Regions from separate parts of the Thioalkalivibrio sp. ARh3 genome, predicted to be linked through region 1. Evidence: predicted binding sites of a transcription regulator. Region 1 holds the regulator's gene; the other holds the start of a gene.

Region 1 (14,673 bases):
GCTCGATCAGCCCGGGCAACAGCGGCAGCGGCAGGTTGTCGACGCAGAAATAGCCGGCGTCCTCCAGGGTGTGCAGGGCAACCGTCTTGCCGGAACCCGACAGGCCACTGACCAGCAGGAGTCGCATTCAGCCCTCCGGGTCCGGGTTGGGGACGGTGGTTGCAGGGATCGCGCGGTGGTACGGCGGCTCCTCGGGCTCGCCGCTCATCTGCCTGCGCTGGCGCGCGCGCAAGTCGTCGCCGGCGACGTAGCCCTGCATGTGCAGCATGTGGTTGCGCACCGCCGCCTCGATCATGACCGCGATGTTGCGCCCCGGCGCGACCGGCAGGCTGATCAGCGGGATGCGCAGTCCGAGGATGTCGATCTCCCCGCGGCGGCCGTTCAGGCGATCGTCCGGCACCGGCGAGGGCTCGCTGTGGTCGCGCAGGTCAATGATCAGCCGCAGGTACTTGCCGCCCTTGATCGCGGAGTCCCCGTACATGGCTCGGACGTTCAGCACCCCCAGCCCGCGCACCTCGAGCAGGTCCTGCAACAGGGCCGGGCAGTGTCCGCGCACGATATCCGGGGCAATGCGGGCGAACTCCGGTGCGTCGTCGGCAATCAGCCGGTGCCCACGCGAAATCAGTTCCAGCGCCACCTCGCTCTTGCCCACGCTGGAGGCCCCGCTGATCAGCACGCCGATCCCCAGGATCTCCATGAACACGCCATGGCGCACCTCGAAATGGGCCAGCCGCTGCTGCAGGAAGTAGCGCAACAGGGAAATGATCTCGTGACTGCTGGTAGAGGAGCACAGGATCAGCGGCAATTGCTCCTCGGGGACATGGGGCATCTCCGAGAACGGGCAGGTATCCTCGGCGAAGATCACCGCGGTCGTGCCCGTACGAGCCATCTCCAGGATCAGCTGCTCGCGTTGTGCATCGCTCAGCCGCGCGATATAGCGCGCCTCGAAATCGCCGATGACCTGGATGCGGTTCGGCCTTATCAGGTTGAGGTGTCCGGCCAGGGGCAGGTCGTCGCCATCACCGCCGACCAGATTGCGGTCGGGAGCGGCCTGCTCGCCGTGCACATAGCGCAGATCCAGACGATTGCCCATCGCCTGGATCAGGGCCTCAACAGTGATATCGCGCGCGATGCCGCCCTCCCCCAGTGCCTCGTTCATCCGTGAACCTCCGGAAGAGGTTGCGTCAGCTGTCGGGACAGAACAGACACGGTGGGGCGCCCCATGTTCAGGCGTCGCCGAAGGCCCGGGTCAGTTCACGCTCCATGACCTCCGCGTCACCGGCTCGCCGCAGGGAAGCGATATTGTCGGGCTGAGAAAGTCCGCGAGCCAGCTGCGCCAGAAGATCCAGGTGCTCGCTGGTCGCCGCCTCGGGCACCAGCAGCGCGATCAGGATGTCCACCGGCTCGTGATCCATGGCGTCGAAATCGACGCCCTGATCCAGTCGCAGGACTGCGACCCGGGGGGCATCGAGCTCGGCCAGACGCCCATGGGGGATGGCCACGCCGTGTCCCAGACCGGTGGAGCCAAGCTTCTCGCGGGCAGACAGGGCCTCGAAGATGGCCCCACTGGCCGGGCCGGCGGATTCCTCGCCGCCGACAGCCAGCAACTCGCCCAGGGTCTCGAGCGCCCGCTTCTGACTGGAACACTCGGGCTCCAGGCGAATACGGTCGCGGGTGATCAGCTCGGCAACGGTCATTACGCTACAGGGCCTGCTCGCGGTTGCGCTGGGCACCCTCGGCACGGTGGTGGTCCTTGACCTTTTCCTTGTGCTTGATCAACTGACGATCCACCTTGTCGATCAGGCCGTCAATCGCGGCGTACATGTCCTCGTGACTGGCTTCGGCATGAATGTGATTGCCGCTGACCTGGAGGTTTGCCTCCGCCTTGTTGTGCAGGTTCTGGTTCTTCTCGTGGGTCAGCACCACGTGCACGTCGATCACCTTGTCGAAGTGACGCTCCAGCTTCGCGAACTTTTCGTTCACGTAGTCGCGCAGGGCGTCGGTGATATCCACATGATGGCCGGTCAGGTTGATCTGCATGGTCAGGCTCCTTTTTGCTTGTTTCCACTCGGCATGCTCGCCATCTGCCGGCGTTCGCTGGAAGACGGGATATGCATGGCCTCGCGGTACTTGGCCACGGTGCGTCGGGCCACATTGATGCCCCGATCCGACAGGATCTGGGCCAGTTTTGCGTCGCTTAGAGGCTTGTTCGGCGTTTCGTCACCGATCAATTCCCGAATCATGGCACGGATTGCGGTCGCCGAGCATTCGCCGCCATCGGCGGTGCCAACATGACTGGAAAAGAAGTACTTGAACTCAAATACCCCGCGCGGGGTATGCATATATTTCTGCGTGGTCACCCGCGAGATGGTCGATTCGTGCATCTCCAGGGCCTCGGCGATGTCGCGCAGGATCAACGGCTGCATCGCGACCTCTCCATGCTCCAGAAAGCCCTGCTGTCGTTCCACGATGGCCTGGGCCACTCGCAGGAGGGTGTCGTTACGACTGTGCAGGCTCTTCAGGAACCAGCGTGCCTCCTGCAACTGATCGCGCATGAACGCGCTGTCACGGGCATCGGAGACCTGCCGCACCATACCCGCATAGAGATCGTTGATGCGAATGCGCGGCGCAATCTCCGGATTCAGGTCCACACGCCAGCCATCGCGGTCATGGCGGACGTAGACATCCGGCACGACGTATTCCGAACTGGGCTCGCTGATCTGGGCACCCGGACGCGGGTTGAGGGTGCGGATCAGGTCCAGCGCCCGCGCCAGCTCGTCCGGGTCGCGCACCCCGGACTGACGCTGCAGGGCCCGGTAGTCCCGCTTGGCCAGGCTCTCCATGCCATTTTCCAGGATGGCTCGAGCCGCGTCGCGCGCCGGGGCATCCGGCGCCAGATGGCCCAACTGGATCTCCAGGCACTCGCGCAGGTCCCGCGCGCCTACGCCCAGGGGATCGCACTGCTGAATCCAGTGCAGTACCGCCTCGACCTCGTCGACCCCCACGGGTTCGTCTTCGCCCTGACTGATCATCTCCGCCAGCGCCTCGAGCTCACCGTCCAGATAACCATCCGGAGTGATCGCGTCGATCAACGCCGCGCCGATCCGCTGGTCGCGCGGGGTCAGGTGGCTCAGATGCAACTGCCAGAGCAAGTGGTCCTGCAGGCCCTCGTCCTCGCCGTCGGAGGTATTCTCCAGCGGATCGCGGTCGTCCAGGCCGCGCGGACTCGGGGCGGGCTCGTAGATGTCGTCCCAGCGGCTGTCGGTACTCAGCTCCTCGGGGATCACGTCATCGCCGGCCGTGTCGGCCTGCATGCGATCCCCCTCGACCAACTCGCCCCCTTCCTCCGGACGCTCGGTCGGGGCTTCCTCGCCCTCGTCTTCCACCTGCTCGAGCATGGGGTTGCTTTCCAGCGCCTGCTGGATCTCCGCCTGCAACTCCAGCGTGGAAAGCTGCAGCAGGCGGATGGCCTGTTGCAGCTGCGGGGTCATCGTCAACGTCTGCCCCAGCTGCAGATTGAGCCCGGGCTTCAGCATCGCGGTTTCAGGTCCAAGGTGACCATCAGAATCATCTTAAAAGGAGTCGTAGGTCCATGTGCACCAAGGCGGTTCACAGCCGAAAGTTATCGCCAAGATACACCCGGCGCACCTGGGGGTCGTCCAGCAGTTCCTGCGGGGTACCCGCGCTCAGCATGCGACCCTCACTGAGAATATAGGCCCTGTCGCAGATTCTCAGGGTCTCGCGCACATTGTGATCGGAAATCAGCACGCCGATTCCACGTTCAGCCAGGTGCCCGATCACGGCCTGGATGTCGCCCACGGAAATCGGGTCCACGCCGGCGAACGGCTCGTCCAGGCAGATAAAGCGCGGATCACCGGCCAGCGCCCGGGCAATCTCCGCACGGCGACGCTCGCCCCCGGACAGGGCAATCCCCGGGCTGTGGCGCACCGTCTCCAGCTGGAACTCCTCGATCAGGGCATCGCCGATGCGACGACGCTCGTGGCGATCGAGCTCGCGCCGCAGCTCCAGTACCGCCTGCAGGTTGTCCCACACACTCAGCCGCCGGAAGATCGAGGCCTCCTGCGGCAGGTAGCCCAACCCGGCCCGGGCCCGCGCGTGAATCGGCGCCCGGGTGATGTCCCGGTCACCCAGCGTAATACGACCACGATTCGGTCGGATCAGGCCCACCAGGCTATAGAAACAGGTCGTCTTGCCCGCCCCGTTCGGGCCCAGCAGCCCCACCACCTCTCCCGGGGCCAGGTCGACATCGACACGATCCAGCACTGTACGCTTGCCATAGCGCTTGGTCAGTTCGCGCCCGGCCAGATACCCGGCCATTGGAGCCGGTTGGCCGCCGGCCGCCGCTGACATGCTGGAGTCCACCTCGGTCATTCGTCGTCTTCGCGGGGCTGAATCCTGATCCGCACACGCTCGTCATCGGTCTCGCCCCGCTCGGCCTCGATGATGTCGGTCTCCAGGTCGTAGACAATGCGCTTGCCACGCGCCTCCTCGGCCGCCGTGACCACATGCGCCTGATCGGTCAGGATCACCCGGTCCTCGTTCAGGAGGTAATCAATCCGCAGTGCGGTGGCGATGCGCATCTCGCCCGTCTCCGGATCCGGCGACTCGAGCCGCGCGGGCTCGCCGTGGGCCTCCATCTCGTAGGGGCGCCGGTCGCGGCTGCGCACATAGACCTTGTCCGCCTCCAGCGTCATGTCCCCACGGACCACCACCACATCGCCGGTATAGGTACTCACCCCCCGGCGGTCGTCCATCTCTGCGTGATCCGCTGTGATCTCCACGGGGAGGGGCTGCTGCTGGGCGATGACCGGCGAGATCAGCATCAGCAAGGCACTTCCCATCAACACGGGCCACGCGAGCCGAGCGAGCGGCGACCCACCACGTTCAGTCATCAGCGGCTTCCTCCTCGCCTGACTCGCTGTAGAGTGTGTACACGTCATGGAACAGCTCTATGGTATCCCCTCGCGAGTCCACGCGCAGACCCGTGCCCCGCTGGAAAAAGCCGGGCTGATCAAGCGTCGAGAACGCATCGGACGTGGCGATCATGATGTCGGTCGCCACCGTCACGTCGGCGGACTCGATCACCGTGCGCACGCGTTCGGCACGCTCGGGCTGCACCCCTCGCGTGGGGCCGATCAGGTCCAGGGTCTCGTCCATGGGCCGGTGCAGCGCCTCGGGCGCGGTCCAGTGCCATTCGATACCGCCGGCGTCAAAGATATCCAGATCGGGGTCGTCGATCAGCTGCGGTCCATCACGGCCAAACTCGCGCAGCCGCGTTCCGCGCAGGCGGTGGCTCAGTTCGCCATCCTCGCCGGTCGCGTGCAGCGTGAAGCCCTCGATCTCCAGCGTCACCTCGCCCTCCGGCTCATGCTCGCTGGCAGCAGCGCCGGTCACCAGCGCCGCCATCGGCACCAGGATCAGCGCCGCCAGTCCGGCCGCCCATTTCATCCGTCAACATACTCCGCGAACAGTGCCTCCAGGCGCCCCTGGGCTGCCAGCAGGCCCTCGCAGACCTCGCGCACCGCGCCGCGCCCGCCAGGGGCCTGCGTGACCCAGTCGGCATGCCGCACTACCAGCGGGTGGGAATCCGCCACCGCGATGCCAAGGCCCACGCGGCGCATCGCCGGCAGATCGACGATGTCGTCGCCCACAAAGGCCGCCGCCTCGGGCGCATGCCCGGTCTGCTCCAGCAACTCGTGCAGTGCAGCCCCCTTGTCGCGCCGTCCCTGCACCAGATGCTGCACGCCGAGATCCCGCATGCGGTGCTCGACCACCCCGGAGGTGCGGCCGGTCAGGATCGCGACCTCCAGCCCCCCGTCCAGTGCCAGGCGGATGCCGTGCCCGTCGCGCGAGTGAAAGGCCTTGTACTGCTCGCCGGCATCCCCCATGAACAGGCTGCCATCGGTCAGCACGCCATCGACATCCAGGATCAGCAGGCGCACGGCCCCCTGGCGGTGGCGCAGCGTCTCGTCGTGACGGTCCATCAGGCCACCCCCGCGCGCAGCAGGTCGTGCATGTTCAAGACGCCAACCAGTCGCTGGTCGTCATCCACCACCGGCAGCGCGTTGATGCGCTTGCTCTCCATGGTCTCCAGCGCCTCCACCGCCAGCCACTGCGGGCGGGCGGCATGCCCACCCCGCGTCATCACTTGGCCGATGGTCAGGGCCTCCAGACTTTCGCCACGATCCAGCGTGCGCCGGAGGTCGCCATCGGTAAACACGCCCAGGATATGCGCCTCGGGATCGGCGACGATCACCAGCCCCAGCCCCTTGCGTGTAATCTCGAACAGGGCGTCCTTCAGCGGGGCCTCCGGCGCCACGCGGGGGATCGCATCACCCGTGTGCATGATGTCCGCGACATGCACCAGCAGGCGCCGCCCCAGTCGGCCACCGGGATGCGAACGGGCAAAATCGTCCGCGGTGAAGCCGCGCGCATCCAGCACCGCAATCGCAAGGGCATCGCTCATCGCCAGTGCGGCCGTGGTGCTGGAGGTCGGGGCCAGGCCCAGCGGGCAGGCCTCGCGCTCGACCGAGACATCCAGGTGCACGGTGGCGTCCTGCCCTAGGCGCGACCCCGAATTGCCAGTCAGCGCGATCAGCGGTACATCCAGCCGCCGGATCAGCGGCAGGATGGTCAGCAGCTCGTCGGTCTCGCCGGAATTGGACAGCGCGATCACCACGTCGTCGCGGGTGATCATGCCGAGATCGCCGTGGCTGGCCTCGCCGGGGTGGACGAAAAACGCCGGCGTCCCAGTGGAGGCCAGGGTCGCCGCCAGCTTGGAGCCGATATGGCCGGACTTGCCCATGCCGGTCACCACGACCCGGCCGCGGCACTCGAGGATGTGGCGACAGGCCTCCAGGAACGCATCGTCCACGCGGTCGGCCAGCCGCCGCACGGCCTCGGCCTCGTTGTTCAGGACCGCCAGGGCCAGCTTGCGGGTGGTATCAGGATTGAAATTCATGCGGTTGCCGTCATTCCGAGATGGACAAGGTAGCCCGCGAACACCGCGAGCAGAAGCCCCCCCTGCCAGCGCCGCAGCTGGCTGCCACGCGCCAGGGCAAATACGAACAGCGCGGCGGTCATGCCGAGCATGACCGGGTAGTCGCGTACCAGCACCTCGGGCTCGATCGCCAGCGGCGCGATCAGCGCGGGAACTGCCAGCACGGCCAGCAGGTTGAACAGATTGGAACCGATCACGTTGCCGATCGCCAATCCCGCCTCGCGGCGGAAGGCCGCCACCAGGGAAGTCGCCAGTTCCGGCAGGCTGGTCCCGATCGCCACGATGGTCAGGCCGATCACCAGGTCACTGATGTCCAGCTGCTCCGCGATTCCCACCGCACCCCAGACCACTAGCTGGCTGCTGGCAATCAGCAGCGCCAGGCCAAGGCTCAGCCAGGCCAGCGCGCGGCCGGTACTGGTGGTCGCCGGTATGGCCTCGACCATGCCGCGAACCTCCTCGGGTGCCTCGGCCGGGTCCAGCGCCTGTGCGCGCCGCGCGATATGGATCACCCAGGCGGTCACCAGCAGCAGCCCCGCAATCAGGATCCCGCCTTCCAGACGGCCGAGCTCGCCATCCAGCAGCAGAAACAGGACCGCCAGACTCACCACCATCAGGATCGGCAGCTCGCGGCGCACCAGGCCGCGCCCAATCGCCAGCGGCGCCACCAGCGCCGCCATCGCCAGCACCAGCCCGATGTTCGCGATATTCGAGCCGATTGCGTTACCCACTGCGAGGCCTGGGTTGCCCTGCAGGGTCGCCAGGACCGACACGACGATCTCCGGCGCCGAGGTCCCGAAGGCGACGATCGTCAGCCCGACCAGCAGCGCGCTCACCCCCACGCTGCGCGCGAACGCCGAGGCACCGAACACGAAGCGGTCGGCACTCCAGGTCAGCAGGACCAGACCGCCAAGGACCGCGACAACGGGGAGGAGCATCAGCGGGTGCCGGGACCGAAGGTGGGTGGCGCGGGGTGTCTTTTCACCCGCCCATTGTAGCCGATCGCTGCAAGCGACCGCCGGAGCCGACCCGCGCGCTATCAGCCCCCCGGAACCAGATACCCGGCGATGGCGAACCACAGCGGGAGGGTCAGCAGCGACAACGCCGTCGTCAGCGTGACCGCGGCCGCATACAGGCCGGTATCGAGCCGGAAGCGGTCACAGAACACGAGCCCCAGCACCATCGCCGGCATCGCCGCCTCGAGCACCGAACCGACCCCGGGCACACCCTCCAGCCCGACCCACCAGACCAGGCCCAGCGCGAACAGGGGTGCGATCAGCAACTGAATGACGGAGACCATCACCAGGGGTCGCAGATCGCGGCCGCGGAAACGATCGAACACCAGCGCCAGTCCCAGCGAGAACAGCATCAGGGGAGCCACCGAATCGGCCAGGAAGCCGAGCCAGGTATCCAGCCAGGTCACCAGCGGCAGACCGGACAGGTTCAGCGCCACGCCCAGGACCGCCGCCCAGATCGAAGGGACCGCGACCAACCCGCGAAGGGCCCCGCTGCCGCCATGCAGCCGGACCGCCTCCGGGTCCCCGTAACGCCTGGCCAGCAGGATCCCCAGCGTCAGCACCAGGGGCAGGCAGGCGAACAGGTCGTACTGGATCGCCACCGCCCGGCCAGCATCGCCGAACAGGCTGTCGAGTACGGGGAGCCCGAGGTAGGTGGCATTCGGCCAGGCCGCGGCCAGCAGCATCGCCCCGACCGCCGCGCGTTCCGCCAGGCAGAGCCGGCAGGCGAGCAGGGTCACGGCCACCATCGCCAGCACGGTCGTGCCGGCCACCAGGGCGATGCGCAGCGAGTCGAGCCCCAGAGGGGCGGTCCACAGCACCTGCAGCACCAGCGCGGGCAGCAGCAGGTAGTAGACCAGGGTGGTGAGCACCCGGCGGGCGGTGTCGGCGTCCAGCCCGCCGGGGCGCAACAGGCGCCAGACGACGCCCGCAACGATGAGCGCCCCCATCTGGGTCATGACCGTCAGCATGGGGGCGCTCGTTTAGGGCGACAGGTTTCGCGTCAGGGTAATCAGGCCTGGCCGGCCTGCTGCTCCTGCTGCTGGCGTTCGATGTCGGCACGCACCTGGTCCATGTCCAGCTCGCGCACCTTGCCCAGCACCTCGTCCAGCTGCCCGGCGGACAGCACGCCCGGCTGGGAGAAGACGATGATCTGCTCGCGGAAGATCATCAGGGTCGGGATGGAACGGATCTGGAACGCCCCGGCGATCCCCTGCTCCTCGTCGGTGTTCACCTTGGCGAAGACGACGTCGGAATGCTGCTCGGAGGCCGCCTCGAAGGTCGGGGCGAACTGCTGACACGGGCCGCACCAGGGGGCCCAGAAGTCCAGAATGACGATGTTGTTGCCGGTGATCGTGGATTCGAAAGTATCCTGCGTGAGTTCCTGAACGGCCATGATGGCGGGCTCCAATTCGAAGTGTGTGCCGAAACCTTAACAGCCCCGCCGCAGGGTTTCAGGATTTCGATGCCGCGAGCATGGCCGCTCGCAGGCGTTCCAGGCGCTCGATCGGGTCGTCCGCCTCCAGCAGCTGCTGCTTGACCTCGAGATCGATCGGCAGCAGCTCCGTCAGCCGCCCGACCACCCAGGAGGAGTCGTCGAAGCGTCGCTCCAGATGCGACCAGGGCGTACCGAGCTGGTCCAGCAGCCGCTCGAGCAGGTCCGCCAGCGAGGCATAGTCCACCGGCAGGCTGACGTCGGGGCGCTCCTGCAGCGGCTCGACCTCCGCCAGCCAGAGGCCGTCATCGGCCCGGCGCGGGTTGTGAAGCTGGTGGCGGCGCTCGCCCTTGACCAGGATCCCGAGCAGGCCGTCCGGCCGCTGGTCCCAGTCCACGATCGCGACCTCGGTCCCGATCGGATGGAAGCCGACCGAAGGATCCGTCTCGGCCTCCGGGCGGGGCGCACCGGACTCGGTATCGGGCTCGATCGCGACGATCACGAAGCGCCCGTCCTCGCGCAGGCAGCGGCGCACCATGTCGAGATAGCGCGTCTCGAAGATCCTCAGCGGCAGCAGCCCCTCCGGAAACAGCACGGTATTCAGCGGGAACAGAGGCAGGGTCGTCATGCCGGATCCTCCGGCGGCAACCACGCCTCGCCCCAACGCGGGCCCAGGGCATGCTCGATGCCCAGATGGTCCAGCACTCGCGCCACCATAAAGTCGACCAGATCGTCGATGGATTGCGGCCGATGATAAAAGGCCGGATTGGCCGGCATCACCACCGCACCCATGCGCGCCAGGCGCAGCATGTTCTCCAGGTGGATCTCGGAAAATGGCGTCTCGCGCACCACCAGCACCAGCCTGCGCCGCTCCTTGAGCACCACATCCGCCGCCCGCTCGATCAGCCCGCGCGAGGCCCCGGTCGCGATCGCCGAGACGGTCGCCGTGGTGCAGGGGCAGACCACCATCGCCTCCGGCACGGCCGAGCCGCTGGCCACCGGAGCAGTCCACTGCTCGGGCCCGTAGCAACGGATCTGTCCTTCGGCCACCCCATGGCGCTCGCCGAAAAATCGCGCGATCTCGGCCGGACGCCCGGGCACATCGAGATCGGTCTCCAGGCCCAGTACCACCTGTGCCGGCTTCGACAGCATCAGATGCACCTGCACCCCCGTCTGGACCAGGCACTCCAGCAGCCGCAGCCCGTAGGGCGCGCCGGAGGCACCAGTCAGGGCCAGGGCGATCGAGCGTGGCTGTCCACTCATGCGGGGGTCCCCGAGGATTCACGTGACTGCAAACCGGCGATCAGACGCTGGTGCAGGCCATCGAAACCACCATTGCTCATGATGACCAGCGTATCGCCCGCACGCACGTTCGACAGAATACCGCCCATCAGGGCCTCGATCTCGCGCGCGACCGACAGGCGCTCGCCGAGGCGGCGCTCGAGGTCCGTGGTGGACCAGTCGATCTCCGGGGCATGATAGAGATGCACCACATCCGCGCGCTCCAGGGCGGCCCCCAGGGCCTCGGCATGCACCCCCATGCGCATGGTGTTGGAACGCGGTTCCAGCACCGCGATCAACCGCCCACCGGCGGCAACGCGGCCCCGCAGGCCTTCCAGGGTCAGTCGGATCGCGGTCGGGTGATGGGCGAAGTCGTCGATCACCCGGATCCCGTCGATGTCGGCGCGCAGCTCCTGACGCCGGCGCACACCGCGGAAACCCGGCAGGGCCGCGATCCCCGCGGCCAGCGGTACCCCGGCATGGCGGGCCGCACCGAGCGCGGCCAGGGCATTGGACAGGTTGTGCTGCCCCGTCATCTCCCAGGCCACCCGCCCCTGAACCACCCCGTTGACCAGCACCTCGAACTCCGAGGCATCGTCATTCAAAGGCCGTGCCCCGAGGGCCTCGGTATCCCCGGTGTCCGGGTCGGTGGTGATGCGCTCCACCGGCGTCCAGCAACCCATCTCCAGCACACGCTCCAGCGCGGCATCGCCTGCGGGCGCCAGGATCAGGCCCTGGCCGGGGATGGTACGCACCAGGTGATGGAACTGACGTTCGATCGCGGCCAGGTCCGGGTAGATGTCCGCGTGGTCGAACTCGAGGTTGTTCAGCACCAGGGTGCGCGGCCGGTAGTGGACGAATTTGGCGCGCTTATCGAAGAACGCGGAGTCGTATTCGTCCGCCTCGATCACGAAGAACGGGGCCTCGCCCATCCGCGCGCTGACGCCGAAGTTGCCGGGCACGCCCCCGATCAGGAACCCCGGGCTCAGCCCGGCATATTCCAGGATCCAGGCCAGCAGGCTCGCGGTCGTGGTCTTGCCGTGGGTTCCGGCCACCGCCAGCACCCAGCGGTCATGCAGCACATGTTCGGCCAGCCACTGCGGACCGGAGGTGTAGGGCAGGCCGCGATCCAGCAGGGTCTCGATGACCGGCATGCCGCGGGTCATCACGTTGCCGACCACGACCGGCCCCGTATCCGGCAGGGTCGACGGGTCATGGCCCTCGTGATAGGGGATGCCGGCCTGCTCCAGCTGCTCGCTCATCGGCGGGTACAGCTTCTGATCGGAACCGGTGACCTGGTAGCCGCGCGCCCGGGCGAGCTGGGCCAGCCCGCCCATAAAGGTCCCGCCGATCCCGAGGATGTGCAGACGGTCCGTGTTCACTACAGTGCCCCCAGGGCCACCTGGGTAATCACGCTGGAGACCACCACATAGCCCAGCGCGATCAGCATGCCGATAAAGCGGCTGCCGAGCTCCAGGGCCTGCTGCAGGATGTGTCCGAACACCAGCAGCAGCCAGCCCACCAACGTCAGCAGGGCCAGCAGGGCCCCGGTGGAGACCTCCTCCGGGTCGGTCGGGGCATCGATCAGCATCAACAGGGCCATCAGCAGGCCCAGCAGGGCCCCGGTTCCGGCCATTGCGGTAAAGGTCTGCAGCCAGCGGTCGGGCACCCCTCCCATGCGCAGCACCACGGCAATGAACATATACAGGACGACCAGATCGAGCACATTCAGGACCAGGGCCTGCCCCGCGCCGTACATCGGGATGCCGACCGCCATGCCCGTGACCAGGGCGACCCCGAGCCAGAAGATCAGCGTACCGATATCAGGCGGAAGGTCCTGGGGCCCACGCCGCAGACGCAGGATGTCCAGCATGGTCCAGAGGCTGTTCAATCCATGTCCTCCTCGGCTTCCATCGCCTCCAGGGCCTCGAGTTCGTCAAGCTCGTCCAGCATCTCGGTGGCGCGCTCGTCCGAGGCCCCGCGCACCAGGAAATCACGGCGCTGCAGGTAGGCCTCGCGGATGGCGATGTAACGGTCGTCGGAGATCTGCTCCAGCATGCGCTCCGTCGGGATCAGCCCGGCGCGCATGTCGACCACGTCCAGGGCAACCACACCCGCCCACCAGCCGGTATGATCGGTGCGCAGGTTCGTGTGATAGAGGGGGCTGGTATAGCCATCGACCAGACGCGCCGGGGCGTCCCGGGCGGTACTGGGCCCCAGGAGCGGCAGTTGCAGATACGGCCCGCGCGCCACGCCCCAGGCCCCCAGGGTCTGACCGAAGTCCTCGTTGTTCTTCTCGAGCCCCATCGGCGAGGCCACGTCGATCAGGCCGAGCAGCCCGAAGGTCGTGTTGAACATGATGCGCCCGGTATCCGAGGCGGCATTCTCCAGGTTGCCCTGCAACAGGTTGTTAAACAGGACCGTGAAGTCATTGAGGTTGGAAAAGAAGTTTCCCACCCCGCTCTGGACCGGCTGCGGAAGGCGCCGGTACTGGACCGCTGCAGGGCGCAGCAGGGCCTGATCAAAGTCGTCGTTGATCTCGAACACCACCCGGTTGTACGACTCCCAGGGATCGTCCGGATGGCGGTCCTCACTGGGCACGCTGGCACAGCCTGAAAGGATCAGCACCACGAGGGCCGCGAACCCCATACGCAAATGGGCAACAACCGACATACGATTCCTTTTCCCGCGCCCGACGCTGGGCGTCAGGAACCGGTGATGGGATGAATATCCGCTTTGCGAGCCACGCCGACCTGGCCGCGACCCTCACTCTTGGCGGCATAGCAGGCCCGATCGGCGGCCACAAAGGCCGCCTCCACGTCCGGCAGGCCCGCCCCTAGCTGGACCACGCCCACCGAGGCCCCAATGGTGACGTCCCTCGCCTCCACCTGCAACGGCCGATCACCCAGGGCGCTGCAAATGCGCCGCCCCAGGACCTGGCCCTGTTCGGCATCCGTGTCGTAGGCGATCACCGCGAACTCGTCCCCACCGATTCGGGCGACGGCATCACGGGAACGCGTCAGTTGGCGCAGGATCGTCGCCACCCGTCGCAGCAGCTCGTCGCCCACCCGGTGGCCATGGCGGTCATTCACCGCCTTGAAATAGTCCAGATCCACCAGCAGCAGGCTCGCCACCGATGAGTATTCCCGCGCATTGTCCATCGCGCGCTGCATCTCGCGCTCGAATGCGCGCCGGTTCAACAAACCGGTTAGCGGATCGTGACTCGCTTCATGTACCAACCGGTCCACCAGCTCGCGTTCCTCGGAGATATCGGTCAGCACCAGCAACGTACGCACCGAGCTCCCCGCGACTGGATCCAGCGATGTACGGTCAATGCGCACGATCCGCTCCTGCCCGTCCGGGGTCACCAGGCGAGCCTCGGTCGAGTCCTCCGAGTCCGCGGCCAAGGGCTCGGACCGGTCCGCACCCAGCGGACGATCCGTACCCATCTCCCGCAGATCCAGTACCTGCTCGAGGCTGCAGCCCAATACCTGCAAGCGGCGCAGTCCCGCCATCTCCTCGGCCGCGGGATTCATGTAGGCGACCCCACCGCGGGCATCCAGGGTAATCACCGCGTTCGGGATCGCGCCCATCGCCCGACGCAAGTTGTGACCCGCGGTACGCATGCGGGAATGCACCCGCAGTACGTACAACAGAATGAGTGCGACACCCGCCACAAGCACGGCCAGCAACACCACCAGGTTGTCACGCGCCCACCGCCCCAGTGCAAACGGCTCCGGCGCATAGAGCCCGACACCCAGTTCGTACATCAGGCCATGCACGTCCTCGTAGGAGCGCGGCGCGGCCCAGCCCGCAATCCCGGCCGCCTGGCTCACCGGGTGCTCGACATCCAGCTCCAGAATGGTACGCAGAACAGCCTGGGCGATTTCGGCGTCGAGGTCCCCGCGCATCGCCAGCGGCCA
Region 2 (14,673 bases), 340 kb from region 1:
CCCGGGCTCTCGCGCACGCCACTCAGGAAATACATCGCGCCTTCCTGGAGAGCCGGCCGCATGTAATTGCGGTAGTACAGGCCGTGGCCGGTACGGTCCATCAGGCGGAAATCGAAGGCGGGACCAAGGTGCCGGTTTTCCCGCTGCCCTTCCTCGTTCAGGAGCGGTACGACGTTTTCGTCCCGGAAGTCGATGAACTCGATGGTTCGTGTGTCCCCCTGCGGCGTCGGGACCTCCTGCTCCTGGAATACGCGGCCCGGAACATCCAGTGAGCGCAGCGCCTCCGCTCCCAGCGGGATGGCCTCGATATCCAGCTTGGTCCCGCCGTCGGCAAAGCTCGCCTGGTAGATGGCGTAGCCTTTGTAGATCAGCGGGTGGTTGACCGAAATGGTGTGACGCAGGGGTTCGTCGCGCTCCGGATCATGAATGACCAGATCGGATTCGAAGGAGCTCTCCGCACCGGTCGAGAAGCGTTCGATGCGGAACTCTTCCAGCTCGATGCGAAACGGCAGCTGCTGGACGAAGTAGCCCTCGCGCATGGGCAGGAACACCACATCCGCGGAGGATCCCTCGGGGATCTCGACCATGCCGCGGAACGACGGGTTGGAGACCGGTACCCAGGCGGATTCCGGTACTTCGGACACGGGGACACTGCGGGTCTCGATTTCGATATTGCCCAGCCACTCGTTGAGCTTGAGCAGGGTCTGCCCGTCCACCAGGGCGCCTACACAGATCACCACGATCCCCACGTGGGTCAGCAGGTAGCCCAGGCGATTCCAGCGGCCTTTCATGGCAGCGATCACGGTCTGCCCGTCAGATTCCTTCTCGCGTGCCTTGAAGCCCTGGGCCTTCAGTACGCGCCGGGCATGATCAACGAACTCTTCCTGGGGCTGGTCCAGCTCCCCGGTTGCACTGGAGTGGAACGAGCGCAGGGACTTTTCCTTCACCTGCAGGTTGTAACGCCGCAGGTCCTTGAGGATCCCCGGGCTTTGCCGATAGACGCAGAAGGAGGTCGATAGCACCAGGAAGGTGACGATCAGCAGGAACCAGGTGGCGGAATAGACCTGATAAAGACCCATGCCGGCAAAGATCTCGTGCCAGAACGGGCCATAGTCGATGAGATACTCGGTGTAGGGCTCGTTTTGCACGAGCACGGTGCCGATCACGGAGGCGATGGCCAGCGCCACCAGCAGGGTGATCGCCAGGTTCATCGACCCCATGAACTCGACGAGGATGCGGCTGCGCCGCGGAGCACGGGTTGATTTGCTGCGGGCAGTGGCCGCGGGGGCGGAGCCCGCCACCTGTTCGTTATTCGACATGCTGAAACCTGCGTTAGCCTTCGCGACTATGCGAAGCACCCCTGTCGGAGTTCAATTTCCTAGACAAACTGCACGGAAGTTTCGTGCAATCCCTGTTATCAGAGGTGGTGGCCTCTGAGATCCGCTCTGTGTGACGCGACAGCCCCCGGCGCCATTCCCGGCGTCGGACAGTTTTGCATGTCCCGAGCAGCAAAAAGGGGCGGCCATGGCCGCCCCTTCCCTGGGAGGTTCTGCCGCCGAGACTGCGCGGCGCTCCGGCATGATCAGTCGGATGACAGCCCGGCCATGTACTGCGATACGGCCTCGATGTCCTCGTCGGACATGCGCTGAACCACGTTGCGCATCATGCGTCCGGCGTCGTTCGAGCGCTCGCCGTCGCGGAACTTGCGCAGCTGGTCCGCACTGTAGGTGGCGTGCTGGCCTGCCACCTTCGGGAACATGGCCTCCGGATTGCCCTGGCCGTTCGGGCCGTGGCACGCGATACAGGCCGCGACGTTCTGCGACGGGATGCCGCCACGGTAGATACGCTCGCCGCGCTCGACGACGTCCTCGTCGGCGGTCTCGGTGGTGATGGACTGCTCGGCGAAATAGGCCGCCAGGTCACGCATGTCCTGTTCGTCCAGGTCCGCCACCTCACCTGCCATCAGGGAGTCGGAGCGGGTCTCGCCTTCCTTGAAGTCACGCAGCTGCTTGACGGTGTACTTCGGGTGCTGGCCCGCGAGCTTCGGCCACTCCGGGTTGGTCGAGTTGCCGTCCGCCTGGTGGCAGGCCGCGCAGGACTGGGAGATTTCCTGGCCGCGCTGGGGATCGCCCGCCTGAGCCGCCGACAGCGGGAGCAGCAGGGATACGGACAGGGCAGCAAAGAGAGCGGAAAGCTTGTGGTTCATGATCGAAGATTCTCCTGCATGTAAATGCGTGCCGGGTCGGACCCGCGTTCCTTGTGCCCCTTGGCAGGGCGATCAACATGAAGGAAACACTGGTCAATGTACACCCTCGCGCTCGAGTCGCTTTTGCGTGCGAACAAGGCGCGGTGACTGCGGTGCAGTCATTCTGCACAAGGGAGCCGCAACGCCGTTCGCGCGCAAAAGCGGCCGAGCCCCTGCATTGTAATGGGTTATGGGGTTGGTACCCCAGGTTCCCCGATCCTGCGTTGCGCCGCTTGCGGGTAGAACCACTACCCGCTGCACGACGCGCCTTGTCTCGGAAAACCTGGGGTACCAACGCGAGGGTGTACATTGACCAGTGTTTCCTTGAGCGGCGCAGTTTATAGCACAATGCTAAATTGCGCTCAAAAATATTCCGAGCTCCGCACTCGGCCAAGGACGTCCCCCGCCCCATGGAACCCCGTTTTCGCGAGACCGCCTTTATCAAGGGCGTTGCCCAGGTCGAGCAGCTGCCGCCCGATGACGGCATCGAGATCGCCTTCGCCGGGCGCTCGAATGCCGGCAAATCCAGTGCCCTGAACGCCCTGTGCGGGCGCAAGGCCCTGGCCCGGGTAGGCCGCACGCCCGGGCGCACGCAGGAGATCAACCTGTTCGCCCTGCCGCCGGATGAGGCATGGCGGCTGGTGGATCTGCCCGGCTATGGCTACGCGAAGGTATCCGCTGGCCAGCGCCAGCACTGGGACCGGCTGCTGGGGGATTACCTGCAGTCGCGTGAGTGTCTGGCGGGGCTGGTGCTGATCATGGACATCCGCCGCCCCCTGACCGAACTCGACCGTCAGCTGCTGGAGTGGGTGCCACTGGAGCGCTGCCAGTTGCACTGCCTGCTGACCAAGGCCGACAAGCTCTCGCGGCAGGCGGCCGACAAGCAATTGCACGCGACTCGGCGTGAGCTGGAAGGGCTGGGGATCGAGGCGACGCTGCAGACCTTTTCTTCATTGAAGAGCCAGGGGGTCGACGATCTGCGCGGCCTGCTGACCGAGTGGCTCCAGCCGGTCGAGGAATAATGGGCACGGGCCACTCGGCCTTGGCGCCATGAACCCCAGACAAAAAAATGCCCCGGCCTTGGGGTAGGACCGGGGCAAGATTTGGCCTCGACAGGGGGGAGCGAGGCCTGCCCGCTCAGGGAGAGAAGCGGGCTCGCGCTGGGCTAGAGCGCTTGTAGGATGAGAAAGCATTTGCGGCCTCAAGTTCCACGGGTGCGCGCAAATGAACGTGATTGGCTTCACACTCCTGAATGCAACGGTCCTGTGGCTGTTGCCCCGTCAGTCATCGTTTCCCTGGGACTGGGCATGCTGCCCCAGGGTCTCGACCAGTTCGGCCGCACTGGTCCCGTGAGGGTGAATCTCCAGCAAGTCGCCTTCGGGCCCGATCAGATAGGTCGATGAACTGTGGTCGATGATGTCGCCCATCGCCGAATCCGTTGCGCGGCGTTCGTAGAAGACACCATAGCGCTGAGCGGCGGGCTTCAAGTCTTCTTCGGACCCGGTGGCCGCGTGAATGTCGGCATGAAAATGGGCCACGTAATCGGCCAGGCGGTCCTCGGTATCTCGCTCCGGATCGACGCTGATAAACACACCGTTCACCTGGCCCTGCAACTCTTCCGGCAAGCGGTTCAGCGCCCCGCCAATCCACCCCAGGCTGGTCGGGCAGGCATCCGGGCAGCTGGTATAGCCGAAATACAGCCAGACGTACTGGTCCGCGTAATCGTCCAGGTCGAAGCGCTCCGCGTGCGTGGCGACCGGCAGCTCGATCGGTCCGCCCTGTACCTCGTCGGCGATGGGCAGTTGCGCATGACCTGCAAGATCGCGCGGCGGCGGCTCGCCCGGCTCCAGAGTGACATACACCAGCAGAGCACCTGCGGCGACCACCGCGAAGGCCCAGAAGAGACTGCTGACGGGAATACGGTTCATAAGGGGTTCATCAGTGATCGCGGGCAGTGACAAAGCGGAATTGTACGAAGGCGGCCTCGGATTTGCCTGCCGGCATCGCGGTGGCTGCCCAGGTCATGGATTCGGTGGTACAGATCGGCAGCGTGGTCGTGCCGCGGTAGTGGCCATCGCCGGTGTGTTCCAGGCGCGGGCGCTGGTAGCCCATATACATCTCGACTCCGGCCAGGTCCAGCTCCAGGGCCTCAGGGTTGTTCAGCGCGGTCTGCGCCGCGGTATCCAGCTGCAGGTCCAGCGTCAGCTCCCGCAGCATCGGGACCGGGCGCGGCGTGATCTCCAGGCGCACCTCGCCGCCCTGTGCCAGGGCGGTGCTGCAGGGGCCGGCATTCAGGTCGCAGGCCTGCGGCTGGACGATCGGCACCTCGGCGGCGCCACTGTCCAGGTAGCGTTCGGCCAGCATCCAGGCGCTCGCGAGCAGCAGCAGTGCGACCAGCCAGGCGGCGATCCGGTTGAAACGGTGGGTGAGCATCAACGAGTGTTTCCCTAGTGGGCGTCGTCCCAGTTGGCGCCGACGCCGACGTCTACGACCAGTTCCACGTCCAGGTCGGCGGCCCCGCTCATTGCCCGGCGCACGAGGGTGGTCAGGTCCTCCACCGCCGCGTCGGCCACCTCGAACACCAGTTCGTCGTGCACCTGCATGATCATGCGCGCGTCAATCCCGGTGTCCTCGAGGTCGTGCGCGACCCGTACCATCGCGCGCTTGATGATGTCGGCGGCCGTGCCCTGCATCGGGGCGTTGATGGCCACGCGCTCGGACTGCTGGCGCCGCGCCCCGTTGCGGCTGTTGATCTCCGGCAGGTACAGGCGGCGGCCGAACAGGGTCTCGACATAGCCGTTCTCGCGCCCGGAGGCGCGGGCCCGCTCCATGTAGTCGTGCACACCGGGATAGCGATTGAAGTAGCGGTCGATGTACTCGCGGGCCTCGCCCTGTTCGATGCCGAGGTTGCGCGCCAGCCCCCAGGCGGACATGCCGTAGATCAGGCCGAAGTTGATCGCCTTGGCCGCGCGGCGCTGATCGCCGGAGACCTGTTCCGGGTCCAGCCCGAAGACCTCGGCGGCGGTCGCGCGGTGGATGTCCTGGCCCTCGGCGAAGGCCTTCAGCAGGCCTGCGTCCTGCGACAGGTGGGCCATGATGCGCAGCTCGATCTGCGAGTAGTCCGCCGCCAGCAGCTGGTGGCCCTTTTCCGCGATGAACGCACGGCGGATGCGCCGCCCGGCCTCGGTACGTACCGGGATGTTCTGCAGGTTCGGCTCCGAGGATGACAGCCGCCCCGTGGCCGCCCCCGCCTGGTGATAGGAGGTGTGCACCCGCCCGGTCTCCGGGTGGATGCGCCGAGGCAGGGTCTCGGTGTAGGTGCTGCGCAGCTTGGACAGGCCGCGATGCTCGAGGATCAGGCGTGGCAGGGGATAGTCGTCCGCCATCTGCTCCAGCACATCCTCGGCGGTGGAAGGCTGGCCCTTGGGTGTGCGCCGCAGCACCGGCAGGCCCAGGCGCTCGAACAGGATCTCCTGGATCTGCTTGGGCGAGCCGAGATTGAACTCGCCCCCGGCCTCCTCGAAGGCCTCGCGCTCGATCCGCTCCATCTCGGTCAGCAGCTCCTGGCTCTGCTCGCCGAGCCGATCCGGGTCCACCTTCACGCCGGCGCGTTCGATATCCGCCAGCACCGGGACCAGCGGCATCTCGATCTCGCGGTAGACAAACGCCGGGCCTTCCGCTGCCTGCAGGCGCGGCTGGAACACCGCATCCAGCTGCAGGCAGATGTCGGCATCCTCGCCGGCGTAATCGGTGGCGATGCCGACATCCACCTCGGCGAACGGGATCTGCTTCGCCCCCTTGCCGGCCACGTCCTCGTAGTGCGTGGTCTTGTAGTCCAGGTGGCGCTCGGCCAGGGAGTCGAGGTCGTGGCGGTTGGCCCCGGCGTCCAGGCAGAACGATTCGAGCAGGGTGTCGTCGACGATCCCGCGCAGGGTGATGCCGTGATTGCCCAGCACGTTGCGATCGTATTTCAAATGATGGCCCAACTTGCCGTGGCTGGAGTCGGACAGCCACGGCTTCAGGCGCTCGAGCGTCTCCGCGCGCGGCAGCTGCGGGTCGGCATCCGGCCCGGTGTGGGCCAGCGGCAGGTAGTACGCGGTGCCCGGCTCGAAGGCGAAGGACATGCCGACGATCTCGGCGCGCATCGCCTCCAGGCTCGTGGTCTCGGTATCGAAGGCGACCCGGTCGGCCTGGTCCAGGCGTTCCAGCAGTTCGGCCAGTTCGGCCTCCTCGCGCAGCGCCTGGTAGTCGCCCTTCGCCTGCGACGGGCTTGGGTTGCCCCCGTTGTCGCCGGCCGCGGCCTCGCCGCCCTCCAGCTCCGCGCGCCAGCGGGTGAAGCCGTAGCGGCGCACCATCTCCAGCAGGCGCTCGTGATCCGGCTCGCGGATGTTCAGGTCGTCGGGGCCGGCGTCCAGCTCGACATCGCGCTTGACCGTAATCAGCTCGCGCGAGGTGGGCAGGCGCTCGGCCGCGGCGCGCAGGTTCTCGCCGATCTTGCCGCCGATGTCGTCGGCCTGTTCCAGGATGGTGTCGAGATCGCCGTACTTCGCGATCCACTTGGCCGCGGTCTTTGGGCCGACCTTGTCCACGCCGGGGATGTTGTCGACGCTGTCGCCCATCAGCGCGAGGTAGTCGACGATTTGTTCCGGGGCGACGCCGAACTTCTCCTGCACGCCCTCGCGGTCCAGAGTGACCCCGCTCATGGTGTTGACCAGGGTGATGCGCTCATCTACCAGCTGCGCAAGGTCCTTGTCGCCGGTGGAGATCACCACGTCATGCCCGGCGCGGGCCGCCTGGTCGGCCAGGGTCGCAATCACGTCGTCGGCCTCCACGCCCTCGACGCACAAAAGCGGCAGGCCCATCGCCCGCACCAGTTCATGCAGCGGCTCGATCTGGGCCGCCAGCTCCTCCGGCATCGGCGGACGGGTGGCCTTGTATTCCGGGTAGATGTCGTCGCGGAAGGTGGGGCCCTTCGCGTCAAACACCACTGCCATGTGTTCCGGACCGTAGTCCGCGCGCAGCTTGCGCAGCATGTTCGCCACACCAATCATGGCGCCGGTCGGGGCGCCGTCCGGCGCAGTCAGCGGCGGCAGGGCATGGAAGGCCCGAAACAGATAGGACGAGCCGTCGACAAGGACGAGGGGCGGTTGCGACATGAAGCGAAATCCGGACGGGCGAAACCCGGGATTCTACCGCGGGAGGTGCGCCATTTGTGCAGGGGTGGGGTGGCCGTTACGCTAGGCCTCTGTATTGACCGGAAACCCTGAATGAACGACCACGAACGCGCCGAGCACCCCGGCCTGCGCCCGATTGACGATTCCGCCCTCACCCGCGAGAGCTGGAAGATCTTCCAGATCATGGCGGAGTTCGTGGAGGGCTTTGAGCGCCTGGCTCATATCAAGCCATCGGTAAGCATTTTCGGCTCCGCCCGCTTCCCGCCCGGCCATCCGCATTACCAGCTGGGCGAAGAAGTCGCCCGCCAGCTGTCGGACGCCGGCTTTGCGGTGGTCAGTGGGGGTGGTCCCGGCATCATGGAGGCGGCCAACAAGGGCGCCTTTGCCGGGCGTTCGCCCAGCATCGGTCTGAACATCCAGCTCCCCCACGAGCAGAGTGCCAACCCCTATCAGGACATCGGCCTTGGCTTTCGCCACTTCTTTTCGCGCAAGGTGATGTTCGTGAAGTATGCCTCCGCCTATGTGGTCCTGCCGGGCGGGTTCGGCACGCTGGACGAACTGGCGGAGATCCTGACGCTGGTGCAGACCGGCAAGACCCGGCGCATCCCGATCGTGCTGGTCGGCTCCGAGTTCTGGAAGGGGCTGCTGCACTGGTTCGAGGACACTCTTGTGTCCGAAGGCACAATCGACGCCGAGGACCTGAAGCTATACTCGTTGGTGGATGCCCCGGAAGACGTGGTGGACGTGATCTTCGAACACTACGAGGCACGCAGCTTCGAGCCTTCCGCGGAAGAAAAGAAACGCATGATGGAGCTGTGAGCATGGCCGCTAAATCCACCCATTCCACCCGCTGTCCTGTCGCTATCCTGGCCGGCCTGTTGCTGGTGCCGGCCCTGGCCTTCGCCCAGGAAGAGCGCGAGTGGGACGATGCCCCCCCGCCGCCCGAGATGCCGGACGAGGCGGAGGCCGACCCCGCGCCACCCGTACTCGACGAGCGCGCGCGCGAGCAGCGCGGGCTGGAAGAGGCCGATATCGTAATCATCGAGCGCGACGGCGAGACCCGGCGCGAGTACCGCATGGGAGGGCAGCTCGTGATGGTCGAGGTCATCCCCGCGGTCGGTCCTTCCTATTACCTGATTGACAGCACCGGCGACGGCCTGCTCGATCGTCGCCAGCGCGAGCTGGAACCCGATTTCGTCCCGCCGTCCTGGGTGATATTCCGATGGTAATGAGCGAACACGACCTCCAGGCCTGTGCCGAGGCCTGCGGGGTGAGTATCGAATTTCGCGAAGGCGAGGCACTGCTGGCGGGGCAACCCGTGCAGTGCCTGCGCCTGTCGGCGGATGCCGCCGCCGGCATCGAGGCCGCCCTGAACGACGCAGGCCGTGCCCCGCTGGCCACGGGCGGTGCTGATGGCGAGCGGATCCTGCTGCTCGATCGCGGCCAGCCATTGCGTGCAGCCCTGTCCGCAGAGGGGCCTGGCAGCCTCGAGGCCTTGGGGCAGCGCGCCGCGGAGTGGCAGGCCCGGCACCCGGCGAGCGCGATGCCGGAGGCCACGGGTTATCGCCGCGGCGTATTGCAGCAGCTGTTGCGAGAGCGCGCCGATGCCCTGGGCCGGGATCTGTCGGCGGACGAACGCGCGACGCTGGATACCGAGTTGCACCATCAGAGCCTCTATCGTTTCGAGGACCTGCCGCTGGCCGGGAGCTTCTGGCAATCGGTGCGGGTTTACCCGGAAGGGGCGGGGCTCGCGGATCTGGTGATGCCGCCGGCGCCGGTGCCCGCTTTCTGGCAGATCGCGCGCCTGGCGCTGGTGATCGCGGTGGACGAAGCGGGCGAGATTCGCGGCGACACCTACCGCGCGTTGCTGGCCGGCTATGATGCCAAGCGGTCGCTGGCCGCGATCGAGCGCGGTGCGGCGCCCACGCTGCTGCGTCTGGCTGCACTGGAGGACTGGATTGCCCGGCGCGAATCCGGCGCGACGGGCGAGGGCGAGCGCCAGCGCCTCGTCGCGCTGCAGGGGCAGGCCGCCCGTGTACAGGGACTGTGGGTGCGCGCCGCCTAGGCGGCCCGGGGTATCGACCCAAGGAGATCGGCGATGAACAAGGTCTGGGTGCTGTTTCTGATCGCGATGTGCCTGCCGGCGCTGACCCAGGCCGAGGTCTACCGCTGGACCGACGACCAGGGCAACGTGCATTTCGGTGATCGTCCCCCCGAGGGCCGGGACAGCGAGCCGGTCGATATCCGCGAGCCCATGCGGGCCGTCCCGCTGGAGGGCGCGCGCGAGATCCTTGAGCGCCCGGTTCGGCCTCCGCAGGAGGAGGCCGAAGCCAACGGCTACGAGCGCATCGCGATCACGCAGCCGGAGGACGGATCCGGCGTGCGCGCCAATGATGGCAATGTCACCGCGGAGGTTGCGCTGGAACCGGCGCTGGACGTCGAGGCCGGACATCGCATCGTCTGGTTGCTGAACGGCGAGGAGGCCGGCGACAGCAGCGACCCGAGCATCACCTTCGAGGGGCTGGATCGCGGCGAGTACAGCCTGCAGGCCCGGGTGGAGGACGAGGCCGGGCAGGAGCTCGCCAGCAGCGACACCATCCAGTTCAATGTCCTGCGTATCGCGATCCCGCGCGAACAGCAGCAGCAACAGCGCCCGCAGCAGTTCCCCGAGGGCGGGGCGCCACAGGCACCCCGGGCCCCGCAGGCCCCGCGCGCACCGCAGCCCCAGATCCCGCAGGTTCCGCCGAATTAACCTGCGCACTGTTTGTGTGCGCAGCCTGCCCCAAGTTGGTGCTCTTTTTGCACTATAATGGGGCGGCAGTCGGTGGTTGCCCCTGAAGGAACTCGCCTGGCCGCTGTTCTGCACGCGGAGGGTCCGCCCCGCGTGGCGCCCTGTTTGGCGTGATTCCTGCTTGAGGCCCGTTGATGAACAATCCCGCCGCCAAGTCCGTCCCGGCCCCCTGGCCCTGGTGGGACGACCTGTCCACCGCCGTACTGGTGACGGATGGCGAGTTGCGCCTGGTCAGTCTGAACAGTGCGGCGGAGGTTCTGCTGGGGCTCAGCCGCGAGCGCATTGTCGGCCACGGGCTGGGGCAGTGGCTCAGGCTCGACCGCAGCCTGTCCAGTCGGCTGCGGTCGGTGCTGTCGCTCGATCAGCCAATGACCCTGCGCGCCCGGCAGATGGAGCCATTGCGCGCCGACCCCTTCCTGGCAGACATCACCATCACGCCGCTGCATGGTGACGATGACCAGGGGGCACAACTCCTGTTCGAGCTGAATGCCATTGATCGCCACGAACGTATCAGCCGCGAGGAGCAACTGCAGAAACAGCAGGCCATCACGCGTGCGGTGACCCGTGGGCTGGCCCACGAGATCAAGAACCCGCTGGGTGGCCTGCGCGGGGCGGCGCAACTGCTGGCCAGCGAGCTGGACGATGACGGGTTGAAGGAATACACCGGCATCATCATTCGCGAAGCGGATCGGCTGCGCGGCCTGGTCGATCGCATGCTCGGGCCTCACAACCTGCCCCGCCTCGAGGCCGTGAACCTCCACGAGGTGCTGGAGCACGTGCGCGGTCTCGTCAGTGTGCAGCTGCCCCTGGGCCTCAAGATCCGCGGCGACTACGATCCGAGTATCCCCAATGTGCAGGCCGACCGGGACATGCTGGTGCAGGCCATCCTGAATCTGGTGCAGAACGCGGTGCAGGCGCTCAGTGATGGCGGCGAGATCACACTGGTCTCGCGCGTGCTGCGCCAGTACACCATTTCCGGCCATCGTCACCGGCTGGTGGCGCGCCTGAGCGTGCGCGACAACGGACCCGGCATCCCCGAGGAGATCCGCGAGCGCATCTTCTTCCCGATGGTGACCGGTCGCGCCGCCGGCACCGGGCTGGGACTGCCCATCGCCCAGAGCCTGATCCAGCTGCACAACGGGCTCATCGAATGCCGTTCGCGTCCGGGCAGCACCTCGTTCGACATCCTGCTGCCGATCGAACCCCAAGATGCCCAGGAGGCCAACGACTGATGGACCCCATCGTCTGGATCATCGACGACGACGACTCGATCCGCTGGGTGCTGGATCGCGCCCTGCAGCGTGCCGGTATCCAGGTGCGCGGATTCGAGACGGCCGATGCCGCCTGGGCCGCGCTGGAGACCGACGAGCCCCCGGATACGGTGGTGGCCGACATCCGCATGCCGGGGCTGAACGGTCTCGATTTCCTCGCCCGGATGCAGACCCGTCCGGATCCGCCGCCGGTGATCATCATGACCGCGTTCTCGGATCTCGAGAGCGCGGTCGGGGCCTACCAGACCGGGGCCTTCGAGTACCTGCCCAAGCCGTTCGATATCGACGATGCCGTGGCCCTGGTCCAGCGTGCCCTCGAGGCACGCGCCACCGCACAACAGAACGCGGAGGGCAGCGCCAGGATCGAGGACACCCCCATCATCGGCGAGGCGCCGGCGATGCAGGAGATGTTCCGCGCGATCGGGCGTCTGTCGCGCAGCAACATCACCGTGCTGATCAACGGCGAGTCCGGCACCGGCAAGGAACTGGTCGCGCGGGCCCTGCACCAGCACAGCCCAAGGGCCGACCAGCCGCTGATTGCCCTGAACACCGCCGCGATCCCGAAGGATCTGCTGGAGAGCGAGCTGTTCGGCCATGAACGGGGCGCCTTTACCGGCGCCAGCCAGAGCCGCAAGGGCCGCTTCGAGCAGGCCGACGGCGGCACGCTGTTTCTCGACGAGATTGGGGACATGCCGTTCGACCTGCAGACGCGCCTGCTGCGGGTGCTGGCGGACGGAACCTTCTATCGCGTCGGCGGGCACACCCCGATCCGCGTCGATGTCCGCATCATCGCCGCCACCCACCAGGATCTCGAGGAACGCGTCCGCGCCGGGCTGTTCCGCGAGGATCTGTTCCATCGCCTGAACGTGATCCGCATCCATGTCCCGTCGCTGCGCGAGCGCCCGGAGGACATCCCGCTGCTGGTGCAGCACTTCATGGCCGAGGTGGCGTGCGAGCTGGGGGTAGAGCCGAAGACCATGCGGCCGGAGGTGGTGCGTGAACTGCAGCGCCTGCCCTGGCCGGGCAATGTCCGTCAGCTGGAGAACACCTGTCGCTGGCTGACGGTCATGGCCTCGGGTCGCGAGGTGCACCTGGACGACCTGCCAACCGAGCTGCATCAGGAGACGCAGCCCGCGCAGTCCCACGGCAACCTGTCGGACGCGACGATGGCCGCGCCGCGTGACTGGACCAGCGAGCTGGCCCAGGTGGCCCGGCAGCACTGGCAACAGGGCGAGCGCGACCTGCTCGGCCGTGTGCTGCCGCAACTGGAACGCACGGTGATTCGCGAGGCGTTGAATGTGACCGGCGGGCACCGCCAGCAGGCCGCTGCCCTGCTGGGCTGGGGTCGCAACACCCTGACCCGCAAAATCCAGGAGCTGGGTCTCGACGACGATTAAGGAAACACGTAGTGAGTGTTTCCTTAAGCCGAGTCAGGTCGTCGGGTCTTCCGGGGCCGGGGCGGCGCAGGCGGAGATCGCGCTGTTGAGCTGCAGGGTTCCGGTCAGCTCGCTGACCTGCTGGATGCCGTGGCGATCCATGTAGTCGCGGATGCCGTCCAGGATCTTCGGAAGGCACAGCGGGTCGTAGAACAGCCCGGTCCCGACACCCACGGTGCTGGCGCCGGCGATCAGGAATTCCAGCGCGTCGCGCGCGGTCAGCACGCCGCCCTGGCCGATGATCGGCACGTTGTGCGGTGCGGCCACCTGATGGACCTGCTGCACCTTCAGCAGCGCAATTGGCTTGATCGCCGGGCCGGAGAGTCCACCCTGGTTGTTGCCGATCACCGCGCGGCGGTTTTCCACGTCGACGGCCATCCCCATCAGGGTGTTGATCACGGCGAAGCCGTCAGTCCCGGCCTCGATGCAGCGGCGGGCGTTTTCGGCAATGTCGGTCTGGTTGGGCGAGAGCTTGGTGATCAGCGGCTTGGAGGTCACCGAGCGGCAGGCCTCGACCACGCGCGCGGACATCTCCGGGTCGTTGCCGAACGCCACGCCGCCCTCTTTCACGTTGGGGCAGGAGATGTTGATCTCGATGGCATCGATCGGCGAGTCGTCGAACCGCCGGGTGACCTCGATGTACTCCTCGATGGTCGAGCCGGAGACGTTGGCGAAGAACCGCGTCTCCTCGAAATCGAGCGCGGGCAGGATCTCGTCCACTACCCGGTCCACGCCCGGATTCTGCAGGCCGATCGCATTCAGCATGCCGTCGGGCGTCTCGTAGACGCGGTGCGGCGGGTTGCCCAGTCGCGCCTGGCCGGTCGTACCCTTCAGGCAGATCGCACCCGCGTCGCGGTTGGAGAACCCGGCGACCCGGGTGTATTCCTCGCCAAAGCCGACACAGCCGGACAGCAGCACCAGCGGCGTGTTCAAATGCAGCCCGCAGAAATCGACGGCCAGCCGCGGATCGGTGCGCGAATCACTCATGCTTCACATCGTCCTTTATGAACCGGAAATCCCGCCGAACACGGGCAATATTATTCGTCTGGCGGCCAACACCGGGGCGGCGCTGCACCTGATCCATCCGCTCGGCTTCGAGCTGGACAGCGCCCGGGCGCGCCGCGCCGGGCTCGACTATCACGAGCTGGCCCGGGTGCAAGAGTATGACAGCCTCGAACAGTGGCGGGAATCGGTCCGGCCGCAACGCGTGTTCGCCCTGACTACGCGCGGTCAGGCCCGTTACGATCAGGCCGGGTTCCAGTCCGGCGATGCCCTGTTGTTCGGCCCGGAGACCCGCGGCCTGCCCCGGGCGGTTCTGGATGCGCTGCCTCCGGAACAGCGATTGCGCCTCCCGATGCAGCCCCACAGCCGCAGCCTGAACCTCTCCAACGCTGTGGCCGTCGTTGTCTACGAGGCCTGGCGCCAGCTCGGGTTTCCGGGTGGGTTGTAGGAAGGCCGTACGGCACAGGCAGGAGATCGTGCTTTGTTCTAAGCTTGACGGCGAGGCTCATCGCTGCGGGACCCCGGCCGGGTGACCCCCGCGGCTCCAACCAACAAGGGGTTCGGGATTCATGTTTTCTGTTCTGCGATCGTTCAGTCTGCTGGCCGCGGCCAGCCTCGTCGCCGCGCCGCTCGCGGCGGACGAACCCACCGGTGCCGACAACTGGTGGTGGGATGACGGCTGGTGGGAGGACGGTGTCCTGTATTCCGACCTCGAGAATCACGAAGTCGAGATCGAGCGGTTCGAATACGAGCG

The links. Region 1 encodes sigma-54, which starts transcription at its own class of promoters, with help from an activator protein. Its sites were predicted from a motif close to TGGCANGNTNCNTGCTT; they were not measured.
Region 2: glnL (nitrogen regulation protein NR(II)) is a predicted target of sigma-54. The motif match lies at 10,317-10,333, and genes of this name have one in related genera.

What each region holds. Positions count from the first base shown of each region.
Region 1 covers NZ_KB897947.1:2,535-17,207, forward strand. Annotated here, with positions in the region: gene rapZ (RNase adapter RapZ) at 1-127, opposite strand, end outside; gene hprK (HPr(Ser) kinase/phosphatase) at 128-1,159, opposite strand; gene C995_RS0100030 (PTS sugar transporter subunit IIA) at 1,227-1,697, opposite strand; gene hpf (ribosome hibernation-promoting factor, HPF/YfiA family) at 1,702-2,040, opposite strand; gene C995_RS0100040 (RNA polymerase factor sigma-54) at 2,043-3,536, opposite strand; gene lptB (LPS export ABC transporter ATP-binding protein) at 3,610-4,371, opposite strand; gene lptA (lipopolysaccharide transport periplasmic protein LptA) at 4,389-4,913, opposite strand; gene lptC (LPS export ABC transporter periplasmic protein LptC) at 4,906-5,469, opposite strand; gene kdsC (3-deoxy-manno-octulosonate-8-phosphatase KdsC) at 5,466-6,005, opposite strand; gene C995_RS0100065 (KpsF/GutQ family sugar-phosphate isomerase) at 6,005-6,982, opposite strand; gene C995_RS0100070 (calcium/sodium antiporter) at 6,979-7,956, opposite strand; gene C995_RS0100075 (AEC family transporter) at 8,058-9,005, opposite strand; gene trxA (thioredoxin) at 9,047-9,430, opposite strand; gene C995_RS0100085 (LON peptidase substrate-binding domain-containing protein) at 9,489-10,097, opposite strand; gene C995_RS0100090 (flavin prenyltransferase UbiX) at 10,094-10,732, opposite strand; gene mpl (UDP-N-acetylmuramate:L-alanyl-gamma-D-glutamyl-meso-diaminopimelate ligase) at 10,729-12,132, opposite strand; gene C995_RS0100100 (hypothetical protein) at 12,132-12,641, opposite strand; gene C995_RS0100105 (VacJ family lipoprotein) at 12,638-13,423, opposite strand; gene C995_RS0100110 (diguanylate cyclase) at 13,456-14,673, opposite strand, start outside.
Region 2 covers NZ_KB897947.1:339,045-353,717, reverse strand. Annotated here, with positions in the region: gene C995_RS0101665 (cytochrome c biogenesis protein ResB) at 1-1,319, opposite strand, end outside; gene C995_RS0101660 (cytochrome c) at 1,583-2,206, opposite strand; gene yihA (ribosome biogenesis GTP-binding protein YihA/YsxC) at 2,656-3,267, shown strand; gene C995_RS0101650 (SCO family protein) at 3,526-4,173, opposite strand; gene C995_RS0101645 (hypothetical protein) at 4,184-4,678, opposite strand; gene polA (DNA polymerase I) at 4,693-7,401, opposite strand; gene C995_RS0101635 (TIGR00730 family Rossman fold protein) at 7,513-8,238, shown strand; gene C995_RS0101630 (DUF2782 domain-containing protein) at 8,241-8,648, shown strand; gene C995_RS0101625 (hypothetical protein) at 8,648-9,484, shown strand; gene C995_RS0101620 (DUF4124 domain-containing protein) at 9,518-10,171, shown strand; gene glnL (nitrogen regulation protein NR(II)) at 10,345-11,442, shown strand; gene ntrC (nitrogen regulation protein NR(I)) at 11,442-12,878, shown strand; gene C995_RS0101605 (dihydroorotate dehydrogenase) at 12,912-13,904, opposite strand; gene trmL (tRNA (uridine(34)/cytosine(34)/5-carboxymethylaminomethyluridine(34)-2'-O)-methyltransferase TrmL) at 13,903-14,367, shown strand; gene C995_RS0101595 (dienelactone hydrolase family protein) at 14,489-14,673, shown strand, end outside.